DNA from 3 places in the Solibacillus sp. FSL K6-4121 genome. Region 3 is predicted to be linked to each of the others. Evidence: riboswitches for the same ligand, from Rfam matches in the RefSeq annotation. Region 3 holds a riboswitch; each other region holds the start of a gene.
What was found. A riboswitch is a leader RNA that binds a small molecule or an ion and turns the genes downstream of it on or off. The one in region 3 is predicted to bind preQ1.

Region 1: linked by a shared signal. The riboswitch ahead of queD (6-carboxytetrahydropterin synthase QueD) and the one ahead of MHH95_RS06780 (QueT transporter family protein) in region 3 are both predicted to bind preQ1.
Region 2: linked by a shared signal. The riboswitch ahead of queF (preQ(1) synthase) and the one ahead of MHH95_RS06780 (QueT transporter family protein) in region 3 are both predicted to bind preQ1.

Annotation. Positions count from the first base shown of each region.
Region 1 covers NZ_JBBOCS010000001.1:800,243-805,153, reverse strand. The annotation lists gene MHH95_RS04150 (S8 family serine peptidase) at 1-421, opposite strand, end outside; gene MHH95_RS04145 (M2 family metallopeptidase) at 800-2,392, opposite strand; PreQ1 riboswitch class I at 2,598-2,644, shown strand; gene queD (6-carboxytetrahydropterin synthase QueD) at 2,770-3,243, shown strand; gene queE (7-carboxy-7-deazaguanine synthase QueE) at 3,236-3,964, shown strand; gene MHH95_RS04130 (hypothetical protein) at 4,001-4,573, opposite strand; gene MHH95_RS04125 (organic hydroperoxide resistance protein) at 4,764-4,911, shown strand, end outside.
Region 2 covers NZ_JBBOCS010000001.1:1,053,258-1,058,168, reverse strand. The annotation lists gene MHH95_RS05370 (DUF4179 domain-containing protein) at 1-48, shown strand, start outside; gene MHH95_RS05365 (general stress protein) at 309-755, shown strand; gene MHH95_RS05360 (general stress protein) at 798-1,247, shown strand; gene MHH95_RS05355 (VUT family protein) at 1,575-2,138, opposite strand; gene queC (7-cyano-7-deazaguanine synthase QueC) at 2,138-2,806, opposite strand; gene queF (preQ(1) synthase) at 2,919-3,419, opposite strand; PreQ1 riboswitch class I at 3,542-3,588, opposite strand; gene MHH95_RS05340 (DUF2294 domain-containing protein) at 3,675-4,019, opposite strand; gene MHH95_RS05335 (trimeric intracellular cation channel family protein) at 4,288-4,911, shown strand, end outside.
Region 3 covers NZ_JBBOCS010000001.1:1,326,109-1,331,019, forward strand. The annotation lists gene trpD (anthranilate phosphoribosyltransferase) at 1-979, opposite strand, end outside; gene MHH95_RS06775 (metal ABC transporter ATP-binding protein) at 986-1,969, opposite strand; T-box leader at 2,030-2,237, opposite strand; gene MHH95_RS06780 (QueT transporter family protein) at 2,409-2,894, opposite strand; PreQ1 riboswitch class I at 2,901-2,945, opposite strand; gene MHH95_RS06785 (ABC transporter substrate-binding protein) at 3,238-4,254, shown strand; gene MHH95_RS06790 (ABC transporter permease) at 4,451-4,911, shown strand, end outside.

The DNA of each region.
Region 1 (4,911 bases), 530 kb from region 3:
CAAACGTATACCCTTGAGTCATCTGTACGTTTTTGACAGCTAACTCTTTTTTTACTTTTGCTTGCTGGGCTTTTACATTTGAACGAACTTCATTTGCTCTAGCATTGGAGAATTTTTTGCCTTTAACTTGGCTCATCCCTTGCTCTAGTGCAACAGGCTTTTCAGATAAATGAACAATAACTGCAATATCCTGATTGCCCGATACATTTTGTAAGCTTTCGTGAAGAGTTGGACCATCTTTAGACAAGCTTAGCTGTTCAGCAATAGCCGCCTTTAGTTGAATCGTGCTTTCACTTTGATTATTCTGCTTGAATGATTTTAGTTCTTCAGCATTCACACTCGAGAATGGCAACAATAAAGAAAGCACCATAACGAAGGCTAGAACACTACTAAAGAACTTCGTAAACTTAAACTTACTCAAATCTCATTTCCCCTTCACCTTTAATTTTCATACTTTTCAGTTTAGTATGACATTTCCAATTTATCACAGGTAAACCAATTCGAATATCGAAATTTTTAAATATTCTAAAATATTGATAATTAGTATCAGATATTCAAAAATATGTTAAATCTATCTACCTATGAAATTAATGAAAAAGTAGAACTTTTTGCATTAAATAAGAATATCTTCACCTAAGTAAAGTAGAGAATAAGTTTAGAAAAATCATAAAGAACGATTAAATTATTTTTTTAAAATAATAATAAGGTTCGCTTTATACTTTAAAACTTCAAATTATTTCATTAGAAATAGAAAAAGGATAGTTTAGACCATATAGTCCCAACTACCCTTTTTCACTTATTAACTTTTTATTTGTGTTTTACAATAAATCTCTACAAAGTGAGAGGGGTTTAAACTTTCCCCCGTTATATTACGTATTTTATCATTCCAGTTATAGAGTGCGGCTGGTTTAAAAAATTGATTGATAAGAACTTCCCCCGTTTCTTTTGTGAAAAATTCCGGAGATACCTCTGTTTCGATATGACGAAGTAGCTGTGCAGCCATTAATTCCCCTAGAAGATAGTTGTGGTAATAAACTGGTGCAAGTGAAAAGTGAATCTTTGCTGCCCAATCTGGATTATCTGTTGAATCCGGGGGTGTGACAAGCTGAATTTTATGGACAATTTTCCACCATAAAGCGTTTAAATTCTGATCAGGATTTTCATATAGTTCTCTTTCAAAAAGAACAAAGGTCACAATCCATCTTACGGCGATTAGCATTTGTAACTGCAGAAACTTTTCTAGTTCAGGAGAGAGCGCATTTACAGTTTCTTCATCTACTTGTAGGAATCGTTTTAACCAGCGGGGATCTTTTCCCATTTTCCCGAATAGCATCGCAATCGACTCTGTTGTTAAAATATGACTTTCAGAGCGTAATAGGAATGGGAGGTTAGAGTCTATATACTTATAATAAGCTGCATGGCCGAATTCATGAAGGTTTGTTTCCATCCAATACGTATCCGCCACTATGCTACAAAGGACACGAATGTCGCCTTCACGGTTCATATCTATACAAAAAGCAGTTGGATTTTTATTATCACCAGGGAATAAATCGCTTTTTGCATATAAGTCGTTAATTTCGATACCCATTGATTTGAACGTATCGGTAGTAAGTTCTAAAATATCTTTCCCATTATAGAAAGAGTCTGTGTTTGTTAACTCAGATGGAGGTGCTTCTTGGAAAAAGGGGTCAATATAATGCCATGGCCGTATATCCTCTGGCGTAATACCAAATTTAACTGACAATTGTTCATCAAGCTCTCTTTTCATCGAGCGGTAAGCTTCATCTGATTGAAGAATGAGGTCGTTAAAAATAGCAAATACCTCATCGCGGTCAAGTTCTTGAAGAGCAAAGCTCATGTGATGATGATTCTCATAACCGAGCATTTGCGCAGCTTCATTGCGTTTTTTTACGAGCTCAAGCAACCCTTTTTCCACAACTTTTCCAACTTCTTTACTAGCAAACCATACTTTTTTGCGTAATTCCTGGTCATCGCTATACATTAATATTTCCCGAATTTCGTTCGCAGAATACGTTTTCCCATCCACCTCAGGGGAGTAAGTGTTAAATAATAAATTTAATTCAGAACTTCTTTTTGATATATCAGCAATTACTTCTTCGGGAAGTTGGTTGGCTTCCATTCCATATAATAAAAGTTGAAGCTGACGTTTTTCAGTCTCCGTAATATTTTCCATTGCTAAAAATTGCTTTGTTTTCTCATAGGTATCTTTTGAAGAGAATAAAAGATTGTATTGTGTGTCAGCTTCACTCAATTTATCTGCCCACATAGGGTCTCCGGTTGTTTGAGCCATCCATGCTGCTTCAGTCGCAGCATTGTGCAATACTTGCATTTGATTATTGAAATCATTTAGAAAAGTTTGTAATGTCTCCATAAATCGCTACCTTCCTCAATAAAGTATCCTGCAATTTTTACAATATTAATAATTCGGTAAAGATATGCTAACACCTTTAAAAATTGAATAAATTATTGGAAAGTATTGTTTGAAAATACAATTTAATGTTTTTTATGGAATAATAAATTTGAAATTTCCTAATACTTTATATAGAATGTCCTTATAAAAGAATGCCCGGAATTGAACGGGAGAGGTTCATAGCTTATACCCTCTATAAAAAACTATGGAAACATGACAACTTGCCATGTCCATAAAGGACGTGGCTTTTTCTGTTTTTACATATGTTTTAATAGAATGAATCATAGTGCCTCTCTTGAAATGTGTCGGGAAGATTTTCAGGGAGGAGTTTTTAATACATGACTAATTTTAGAATTGTTGAAAAGCTACAAAAAATTGATGAAGATATCCAGAGTAATCAATTAAAATATCATTCAAAACGTGTTCTCATTAGCAAAGAATTTACGTTTGATGCAGCTCATCATTTACACAACTATGAGGGCAAATGTAAAAACTTACACGGTCATACGTATCGTGCAGTCTTAGGATTGAGTGGTTATACCGATGAACGAGGAATTGTAATTGATTTTGGTGACATCAAGGAGATTTGGAAACAAAAAATAGAGATTTATTTAGATCATCACTATTTAAATGAGACTTTGCCACCGATGAATACGACTGCAGAAAATATTGTCGTCTGGATTTTTGAAAAGTTGAATGAAGCCTTGCTTGATGAACATCGATTTCAAGGGGCACGAGTAGAATTTATTAAGCTATATGAAACTCCAACAAGCTATGCTGAAGCAAGAAGGGAGTGGATGGAAATTGAGTAAAGTCCCGGTTTTAGAGATTTTTGGTCCGACGATACAAGGAGAAGGAATGGTGGTTGGTCAGAAGACTATGTTTGTACGCACAGCTGGCTGTGATTATTCTTGTTCTTGGTGTGACTCATCTTTTACATGGGACGGCAGTGGCAAACACCTTATTGTTCAAATGACAGCAGAAGAGATTTGGTCAGAGTTAAAACACCTTGGGGGAAACGGCTTTTCATTTGTCACAATTTCAGGAGGAAATCCTGCACTTCTGCGTAATTTGGAATCGCTTGTTAAAGTTTTAAAAGAGAATAACATAAAGATTGGCGTTGAGACACAGGGAAGTAAGTGGCAAGATTGGTTGTATGAAGTAGATGAATTAACAATTTCACCTAAGCCCCCTAGTTCCAACATGGTGACCGACTTTTCTATGCTTTCTTATATTTTGGAAAAGCTTAGAGATAAAAACAGCAATCAGAGTATCTCTCTTAAAATTGTGGTCTTTAATGAAGAAGATTATGCCTATGCTAAACAAGTACACCTTCAATTTCCGAATACTCCTTTTTATCTTCAAGTTGGAAATGATGATATTACATCTAATAATACATCAGGATTGGTTGAGCATTTATTGGAAAAATACGAACAGTTAATCGATAAAGTAATGATGGATACAGAATTAAAAAATGTGAAGGTATTACCCCAGCTGCATACCCTTATCTGGGGAAATAAAAGAGGTGTTTAGCAAGAGAAGAGCTCGGTCATACCGGCTCTTCTTTTGCTATTTTTCTTGTTTTTTACTTTCCTCATATTTCTTCATATACTCTTGATATTCTTTCTCTACATCTGAAGTTGCTGGAAGAAAGGGTTCGTTACTCGAATCGATACGTTTCCCATACCTAATCATTTGATAAATAATCATACCGTTATTAGGCTTGCCGTTAAACGTAACCATTGGGACTATATCAAACAGTACATAATAAAAGGCATAAAAAACAAAACGATCCCAAAATGTTTTGTATTCTTCTGCCCAGCCATTGGCAATTAAAAAGTTGATTGTAAGACCTAAGAAGAGATTAATTAGAATAGGGCCTGAATAAATACAAATATAGGAAAACTTGCTTTCATATTTCAACTCATCATACGAAAACCAACTATAAATATGATAGTTTTTACGAATATCAAACATCCCAAGTTTCATAAATCTTGGTCCAGATCCGATTGTTAATCTTGGTTCTTTTACACCAAAAAGCCAACTTACAATTATATAGCCCATTTCCCGAAGAAATACAACAACAGGCAATATAATAAATGCAGAAATGATAAGTGAGATAAGGTCAGATATTCCGAACATAATATTCTATACCCTCCCCATAAATACTTATATGTTGTTACCCCTCACTAATTATCCAAAACATAAGCAAGCGCTCTCTTTCATCACTCCTGATTCAACAATCCATAAATAAAAGAAATAATAAATGCATAAAAAAAGAAAAAGAGGGTAGAGATACGTTGTAATCAAAATGGAGAGGTGTTGAAGTGTAATGACTGAAAAATTATTTACTTCTACTGCAACAGCATCTGGGGGTAGGGAAGGGAAAGTACAATCTGAAGATGGAGTAATCCATTTCGATACAGCAATGCCAGGTACGCCACGCGCAAAGAAGATTGAAAATGCAACAAATCCGGAAC
Region 2 (4,911 bases), 270 kb from region 3:
AAGAAAACCGTAGAACTTGAGGAAATCACCATTAACATTAAACGGTAAAATTGTGCAGTTCAACCAAACTTTTTTCTCCCTAATCAACTAGTAAATTAGGGAGGTTTTTTATATTGAACTAATGGAAATTAATTCATCTCCCTTCCATTTGAAATCCTTTAAATTAGCTGGTTAATCCCCCTCCCATCACTAATTTTTTCTAAGCGCTAACGACATGAAATTCTATCAAAACGTATTCCATGATGTTTATTAATTTTCCACAGGGGTATTTTTACACTGTGCAAGAAACTATTGAGAGGATGATAAAAATGGCAAAACATATTGTAGGTTATTATGATACTGAAGAAGAGGCAATCATGAAAATTGAAGATTTAAAACGTCAAGGCTATCGTTCAGAAGATATTTCAGTTGTAAGTAAAAATAGCTCAGATGTAGATACAATTTCAGATGAAACGGGTGCTGTTGCAGAAGGAGCTGCTACAGGAGCAGCTGCCGGCGGAGTAGTAGGCGGTGTTGGCGGCGTACTTGCCGGACTAGGTGCATTAGCAATACCAGGAATTGGACCAATCGTGGCAGCAGGTCCGATTGTAGCCGGTTTAACAGGAGCAGCTGCTGGTGCAGGTGTCGGTGGTTTAGCTGGAGCTCTTATTGGTATGGGGATTCCAGAAGATGAAGCAAACCGTTATAGCGGTTATGTAGAATCCGGCAAAATTTTAGTTATTGTAGACGAAGATTTACGAGGCCCAATTTTATAATTAATTATTATTGAATATATACAGCCGAGGGGGATGAAAGACATGGCAAAGCATACTGTTGGATATTATGATACAGAACAAGAGGCAATCGCCGCAATCGAGGATTTGAAACGACAAGGTTACCGCTCGGAGGATATTTCAATTATTAGTAAAAGCAAAACTGATATAGATCATGTTTCCACTGAAACAGGTGCTGATGTTGCAGGCGGTGCCGCTGCAGGTCTAGCTGCTGGCGGCGCTTTAGGTGGCATTGGTGGTATCCTTTTAGGACTTGGAGCTCTGGCTATTCCAGGAGTAGGTCCTATTGTAGCTGCTGGACCAATCGCTACAGGGCTGACAGGATTAGCTGCTGGCGGTAGTATTGGCGGATTGGCAGGTGCCTTTGTAGGAATGGGTATTTCCGCAGAGGAAGCAGAACGTTATGACGAGGAATTTAAAGCTGGTAAGATTTTAGTCATTGTGGACGAGGATACAAAAGGTCCACTAGTATAAAAGAAGCTTATAGGAAGAAGGCTGTGTTGGAAGTCAAATTGACTTTTAATGCAGCCTTGTTTTCTGTATTCATATTGAATTAAGGGAATAAATTTCCCTTATTATCATTTAAATCCTAAAAACTGCAAAAATAAAGGAAGAAATTCCGCTTATTGCGCTCCAAAACACGAAAAAAGTTAATTTTTCTCTGAATAACGGAAAAAACTACCCTTATTTCTTCTTAAAACTAAGGTCAGCATGCAAATAATGGTAAATTCTCCGCTTATTTTTTAGTGAAACCCGTAAAAAGCCACCCACTATTCATTGGGAATGGCATTTGTTAAAATCTTAACCTTTACTTACTGTTGTTATAGCTGCTTTCGCTAGACGTCGATCGTTATAAGCAAGCCCTTGACTTAAAATCATAGCGCCTACCATTTGCATTACTGTTTTTACAATTATTTGCCCCACAATTGCTGCTGGAACGGCTGCCCAAGGTATAAAACCTGCTCCTAAAGGACTTAGCCCAACAACAACGAACACGATGGAATCCAAAAATCCTCCAACAATTCCACTATAGAACACACGCCACGCCATCGGTAATTTTAAACGTGTGTAAATTTCTGTATCGGCCGTTTCAGCAACTAAAAAAGATAGTGCAGATGCAGCTACAATAATTAACGTATCTCCTAATGAGAACGATACAGTTGCAGATAAAACTAAAGCCAGTAAGATGAACCCATATGTTTTTTTACGACCAAATTTATTTTGCACTAAATCCCGGAAAATAAATGTCGCACCAATTAAAAATGAACCCATCGGTATAATAAACATTCCCAATTCAAGCGGTGCAAAACGTGCTGTTACAACGTTAGCGGTCACAATAGATACTAAATAAAATAAAATTCTAATCATACTACTTCTCCTGTTTCCTTCGAGTGTAAATACGTTTCCATCCCTTGTAATCGCAGCTTACATGCTGGGCAATCCCCGCATCCATCCGCAATAATGCCGTTATAACATGTCAGTGTTTTCTCTCTTACATACTCAAATGCGCCAAGCTCATCGGCTAATGCCCATGTTTCAGCTTTATCAATCCACATAAGCGGTGTATGAATTACAAAGGAGCTATCCATTGATAAATTCAGTGTCACATTCAACGATTTTATAAAGATATCGCGACAGTCCGGATAACCGCTGAAATCCGTTTCGCATACACCTGTGACAATATGCTTCGCGCCAATTTGGCTTGCCAACACACCGGCAAATGATAAAAACAATAGGTTGCGCCCCGGTACAAAGGTTGATGGCAATCCGCCCTCTTCCCCTTCTTCCACTGGAATATCATCACGTGTTAAGGCATTTGGTGCGAGCTGATTCAGTAACTCCATATTTAAAATATGGTGTCGTACATTTTGTTCTTCGGCAATCTTTTTAGCGCATTCAATTTCCAATGCATGCCGTTGTCCGTAATCAAAGGTTACTACTTCCACTGCTTTGAAATTTTTCAATGCCCAAAACAGACATGTTGTACTATCCTGTCCGCCGCTAAATACGACGAGTGCTTTTCCATCCTTCATCTTTTTGCTCCTTTTAAACGAAAAAACAGCACTAAGATTATGTGCTGTTTAATCTTAGTTTTTTATAGAGGGTCGCTAATAACCTCTTTCACCTGCAAGGTCTATTTAATTTTTAACGGTTGTCGATTTTTTCTGGATATAAATCATGGTTCATTAAACGGTAGTTGGCAATTTCCTCATATTTCGTGCCCGGACGCCCGTAATTGCACCAAGGATCAATCGAAATGCCTCCACGCGGCGTAAATTTACCCCACACTTCTATATAGCGCGGGTCTAACAGCTTGATTAAATCGTTCATAATAATATTCACGCAGTCTTCATGGAAATCGCCATGATTACGGAAACTAAATAAATATAATTTTAATGATTTACTCTCCACGATTTTTTGATCCGGGATATACGAAATATACATCGTCGCAAAGTCCGGCTGCTGTGTAATTGGGCAAAGACTTGTAAACTCCGGACAATTGAATTTCACAAAATAATCGCGGCCAACATGCATATTATCAACAGACTCCAACACTTCTGGTGCATACTCAAAAGCATATTTTACATTTTGATTTCCTAATAACGTTAAATCCTCTAAACCATCTTTTTCGTGTCTACTAGACATGAAAAGCCCCTCCTTCATTCATACCAAAGTATCCAAAGGAGGGGTAAGCGTATCATCAATAAAAAACTACCGGATGCAATAAAAAAAAGCCACGTCCGATATGGACATGGCATAATATGCATGTATCCATAGTTTTTTATAGAGGGTATCAGCTATGAACCTCTCCTGAACAACTCAGGTATTTTAATCTTCCCTCATTCTATTAGAAATAAAGTCCATTGTAAAGAAATAATTGAAAATATGGTATCTACTCCCCTACACAATTGGCTTTTCAAATATAAAAACCGATACAGCCATATCCTCTTCCACCTTAATATCCGAAAATAAATGAAGCAGTTTTGAATCGACGAGCTCCTCCAATCCTTCGGGAACCTGTTGCTTATAAATTTCCTGAATCATTTGGGTTCTCGCATTGTGAATAACCTTTTTTCCTTCTTCTGATTGAATAATAAATTTTTCAGTAGGTGTCAAAATGCCGTACATCGTCGTGACAGCCATATTCTCCACGAAATGCGTATAAATTCTATCCGGTCCTTTTCCATATAGCTCTTTACGTACTTTTCGTACGATTTCATTAAAAACGGTTTCCTTCTTCCCCATTTGTACAACCCCCTAGTTTATTCAAACTATACAATATAACTTTTAAAAAAATAAACCCTTCTCTCTCTATCTTGTTCTTTTAAAACAAAATAGTATAATAAAAGAAATAAATGGAATTCCAATAATTGTTTTGTTGGAACGCTATTTGCATTTTATAAAATGGATTGATTCGTTAGTAGGTATTGCTAATTTATTACTCCACTACAAGGTCTTTTTAAAAGACGTCTTGTGGTGGAGTTTTTTGTATTTTAAAGGAGGTTATATAAAGATGTCATGGATTGTTCTTCATTTTATCGGGATTATTTCATACGCAGCAACAGGGGCTTTTGTCGCGCTTGAAGCGAGATTTTCATTTATAGGTGTATTTGCTTTAGGTTTTATTACAGCGTTTGGAGGAGGGCTGATTCGAAATGTAATTATAGGGATTCCTGCTACTGAACTGTGGGAGCAATCCACTATTTTAACAGTGTTCATAACATTAATTATCATCGTATTAATTCCACTAAAATGGATTGATCATTGGAGAAGGTGGGGAATGCTTTTCGATTCAATTGGGCTTGCTTCCTTTGCACTTCAAGGTGCCATGCTGGCGAGTGAAGTTTATTCCAATGATTTAGGTGTGATGATTTTGGCCGCCCTATTTACAGGTGTCGGCGGTGGAGTCATGCGGGATGTGATCGCTGGTCGAAAACCACTTGCATTGAAGGAAGAAATTCACGCGATATTAACGATTCTATGTGCCCTCTCTATTTGGCTAGGCTGGAGCTCACCTCTAGCACTTACACTCATCGTTGTTATTGTAGTTACCATACGTTTGTCAGCCATTCACTATAAGTGGCGGCTTCCTCTACCGTGTCATTCTGAGGAAAATAGCTTTACTGATAGTGAAGTG
Region 3 (4,911 bases):
TTTCATATGCACGACCCGACAGGATGCTGTCCTTTGCCATGTCGATACCTTCTTTCATCGTGCTCGCTAAGCCATATGCAAAGAACCCAATGCCGGCATTTAACACGACTGTGTCGAAATATACACTTTGCTTTCCTTTTAATAAATCGCGCATAATTACTGCGTTTTCAGCAGGGGTGCCACCACGGATAGCCGATAGTGGCTGTGCAGTTAAACCTACATCTTCCGCACGAAGCTTAAATGGAATAATATCACCGTGGTCTAAAAGGACGAATGTATTCTCACCGTCCAATGATGCCTCATCCATTCCTTGTGCACCCGATACGACAATTGCGCGCTCACGGCCGAGCATGTGCAGCACTTCAGCATAATCAGTAGTAAAGTTAGGGCGGTTAATACCAACGAATTGAGTTTTCAAAGGTACAGGATTTGTTAAAGGTCCGACTAAATTAAAGATTGTCGGCTTTCCAAGTGATTGTCGAACTTCGCCGATTCGCTTTAGCTTTGGATGCATGTTCGGTGCATGCAAAAAGGCGATTCCGTGCTGTTTCAATAAATCTATCGTTTGTGCTGTATCCGGGAGTAGGGTAATGCCAAGTGCTTCTAAAACATCTGAGCTGCCTGAAGCGCTCGACACTTTCCGATTACCATGCTTCGCGACTAGAATGCCCCCGCCAGCTAACACGAAAGCGGCGGTCGTACTAATATTGAAGCTTTGGAGGCCGTCGCCACCTGTACCGCAATTATCGATATAAATACCTTCTGGTGCATCAACTGAGACGGCATGTGATTTCATGACAGAAGCGAGTCCGGCAACTTCATGTGCTGTTTCGCCTTTAATACTCATCGCTGTTAAAAAGGCAGCTATCTGTTCTTTCGGTGTCTGCTCATTAAAAATGAGTTGTGCAGCCTGCTGCATCTCTTTAAAAACTAAATGTTCTTTTCGGCCGATTTGTTCAATATATGGAGTTAAAGACATACATACTCATCCTTTCAATAGTGAGTGGAATGGGGCATCCTCACTCGTTTCTGTGTGAAGATGTGCAACATTTCCCTGAATCGTTATCGTATTATCGGGTGTCGTGAAATCGACTTGCCCGTTAAAGCCAATATAGCCGATTAATCCTTGTGCCGGCACAAGCTCCTTTACAACATCAATCGCATGCAACGTTGGGTTCAGTGATCCTTGTGTTGTTGTGGACAATTTGTGCACTGAATTTTCCACACTAAATGGTTCAATCGGCAATGCTTTGTTTGTAACTGAAATAGATCCGTCCCGCACTTGCATAAAGTTTGCCTGTGATGTACCTAGTACAGTGCAATCATCAAATTCGACATAATACATATATGGTGCAGCATAATCAATCCGCATTTTTCGATAAAGCGAAAGGGCATCCCCAGTAAATTGTGCGGCATAATGACCGCTTCGTTCTTTTTCGACATGGTTTAGGGTATACGATGTTTCTTCTGGTGATGTGCTTGTAAACAACTGCTCAATCAGTACATCAATATTTGGCTCCTCCTGCTCGGCTTCAATATTCGTATGGAAAACAGCAATCTCGTCTGTTAAATGATCGAAAATAACGAGTGTATCGTAAACATGAAACTGCAGTTCAGGCAATGGTTTTTGCAATGCATGAATATAGCCGATCCCCCCGCCCGTAAAAGGATATTCGGTATGTGATGATATGCGCGGCATTACTTGTTTAATCAATTGAATAAGCTCACCGTCATATGTGTACTCTCGATTGGATAGATGCGATTTATCAATAAGCTGCTGTCCGTTGCCGCTATAGGTTTTTCTTGGATTGACCCCGATGAAGGAATAGCGTCCATTACCCTCATATTTGGATGAGCTTTCTAAAAGAAACTTTCGTTCGCCCTTTAAACGTTGGAAAATGGAGATTGGTGTCAGTAGATCACCGTTCACTTTTTTCATTGATGTACGAAAACGTTGTTGAATTGCCATTCGACACACTCCTTTTAATTTTGGGAATAAAAAAAGTCCCCAGCAAAAGAATAAACTTTTGCTGAGGACGATCTGCACCGCGTTGCCACCTCGATTGAAGCTATAAAATAGCCTCCACTTAAACCTGATAACGGCAGGGTACCGTCCGCCGACTAATGCCGGCAGCTTTCATAAGGCCCATTCACATTTACCTTTTGACGTATTTTCACCAACCATACGCTCTCTGCACAAAATGGAAAATGCTACTCTTCTTATTCAACAATTTACTCAACTAAACTCTTCTCAACTGAAACGGTGGTCGCGCTCCCGCAACCTGCTACCGTAATGTAATATTTTGAATATGCTTATTCTAACATTGAAAATGAAAATGTCAAACAATTCTAAAAAAACTTCAACAAAAAACCCACCGGCTAATGACCCGTGGGTGAAACGATATATGTTAGATCAATTTTTTGAAATCAAGTCGTTTATTTAAAGTGTACATAATAGGTGCACCAACCGCTAAAACTACAAACTCCCCAAATGCTACAAATAACCATGTCTCCCAAAACGGAAAGTCCAACACTAGGTTAAGCTGTGCCGCAATGATAAACATTGTAAACGTAAAGAGTATCGTATTAATAACTAAACGTGCCCAAATGTTTTTTACAAACTTACAGACGAAAATAAAAACCCCAAGTGTAAGAATAGTATGTCCTACGCCAAAAATTAGGTCAATTGGACCAACAGATGACATAAGGAAATTTGAAAAAAATACACCCAATACAACACCTAGCATAAAACGAGGGTTGAAGGCGATTAGATGATTAAATATTTCGGCAATACGGAACTGTACTTGTCCAAAACTAATCGGGGCAACTAGCATAGTAATTGCAATATATAATGCTGCAATAATTGCACTCGTTGCAAGAAACTTTACTTTCATATTAAATTCCTCCTAGTTTTTTAACGTGGGATGGTTACGAACCACGCAAAGCAACTGCAATCATAGCAATATTGAAAAAGAAAGTAAAGAATTATAGAACTAATTTCCCTTCAAAGTTCAATAAATTGACAAATGATAAAATTTTGAATAATACAATTATAATTCAGTGGTTTAAAGCGCGAAATTAACATGAATGAATATGAGGAGATTTAATTTGAATTCTGAACATTCTAAATCTTATTGACTATCTGAAAATGAAGAGGTAATATAATTTTAATTCACACTTCATCCAAATGAAGTTCGTCGCTTTAAAGTGACAGAGAATAATAGGGGGATAAATTATATGACACGTAAATTAACGAAGCTTTCCTTTTTAGTATTTGGGCTTCTTTTACTTTTAGCAGCATGCGGTGGAGAAGAGCAAGATACTGCTACTAATGCTACAGCTAGTGACGGAGGAACAGAGTCTGCACAAACTGATGAAGCAAAAACATTTAAAATCGGAACAACTCAAATCGTAGAGCACCCATCATTAGATGCTGCAAAAGAAGGATTCAAAAAGGCGATTGAAGATGCAGGAATTAAAGCGGAATATGTGGATAACTCAGCTAATGGAGATAACAGTACAAACATGACAATTGCACAACAATTAGTAAGCGATAATGTAGACCTGATTTTTGCAAACTCAACACCATCTGCACAAGCGGCAAAAGGTGCAACTGCTGATATTCCAATTATCTTCACATCGGTAACCGATGCGGTAGGTGCGGAATTAATCGAATCAATGGCAACTCCAGGGGCAAACGTTACTGGAACAATTGATTTACATCCGGAAACAATGCCAAAAACAATGGCGTTTTTAAAAGAACTCGGTGTAAAAAATGTCGGGATGGTTTATAACGCTGGAGAGCAAAATTCAGTAGCCCAAATTTCAACTGCTAAAGAATTAGCAGCAAAAGAAGGTATTACAATTGTAGAAGCATCTGCTTCAACATCAGCGGAAGTAAAACAAGCAACTGAATCATTATTAGGTAAAGTAGAAGCGTATTACATCATTACAGATAACACAGTTGTAAATGCATTAGAATCAGTTATCGATGTAGCAAATGCAAACAAATTACCATTAATCGTTGGTGAATTGGACTCTGTAGCACGTGGCGGGTTAGCAGCATACGGTTTTAATTACTACGATATCGGTTATGAAGCAGGGCAAATGGCAGCTCAAATTTTATTGGAAGGGAAATCTCCTTCTGAAATTCCGGCAGCATACCCAGCAAACTTAAAATTAGTCATCAATAAAGCGGCTGCAGAAAATTTAGGCTTAGAAGTTAAACCTGAGTGGGAAGCAGAAGTACAATAATTTGAATGCTGGTAAATAGCCAGGAGTAAATATTCGCGCTTGTGCCCTCAAAGAAGGTCTGCCTAAAGTCATCGTAATGAAATCCAAGGCTAATATTCTAGAGGGTCCTAGCGCGAATTAACGTTTAACTACTTTTTAATGGATACTCATAAGCTCGCAAGGTGCAGTGGATAAAAATTATAGGAGATGATTCGAGATGTTTACAGCTTTGTTTGGGTCGGTAGAGCAAGGAATCATCTATGCAATTATGGCACTGGGTGTTTATTTAACATTCCGGGTGCTGGATTTTCCGGATTTAACGGTTGATGGAAGCTTTGTAACGGGTGCAGGTACGGCCGCAATGATGATTGTACTTGGCTATAATCCGATACTCGCAACATTGGTCGCAACAGTTGCTGGATTTATTGCTGGATGTATGACAGGAATTTTACACACTAAAGGGAAAATCAATCCGCTGCTTGCAGGGATTTTAATGATGATCGCGCTTTATTCTATTAATCTTCGCATTATGGGATTAAGCTCCGATACGGGTGTAACAAGACCAAATATTCCACTCTTAAATTCAGAAACAATTTTTACAGTATTTAATAATTTTTGGGCAAGTTTAGGCATTGATTCAGTCATCTCAAATGCTTTAAAGTCAATGGGTATGACAAC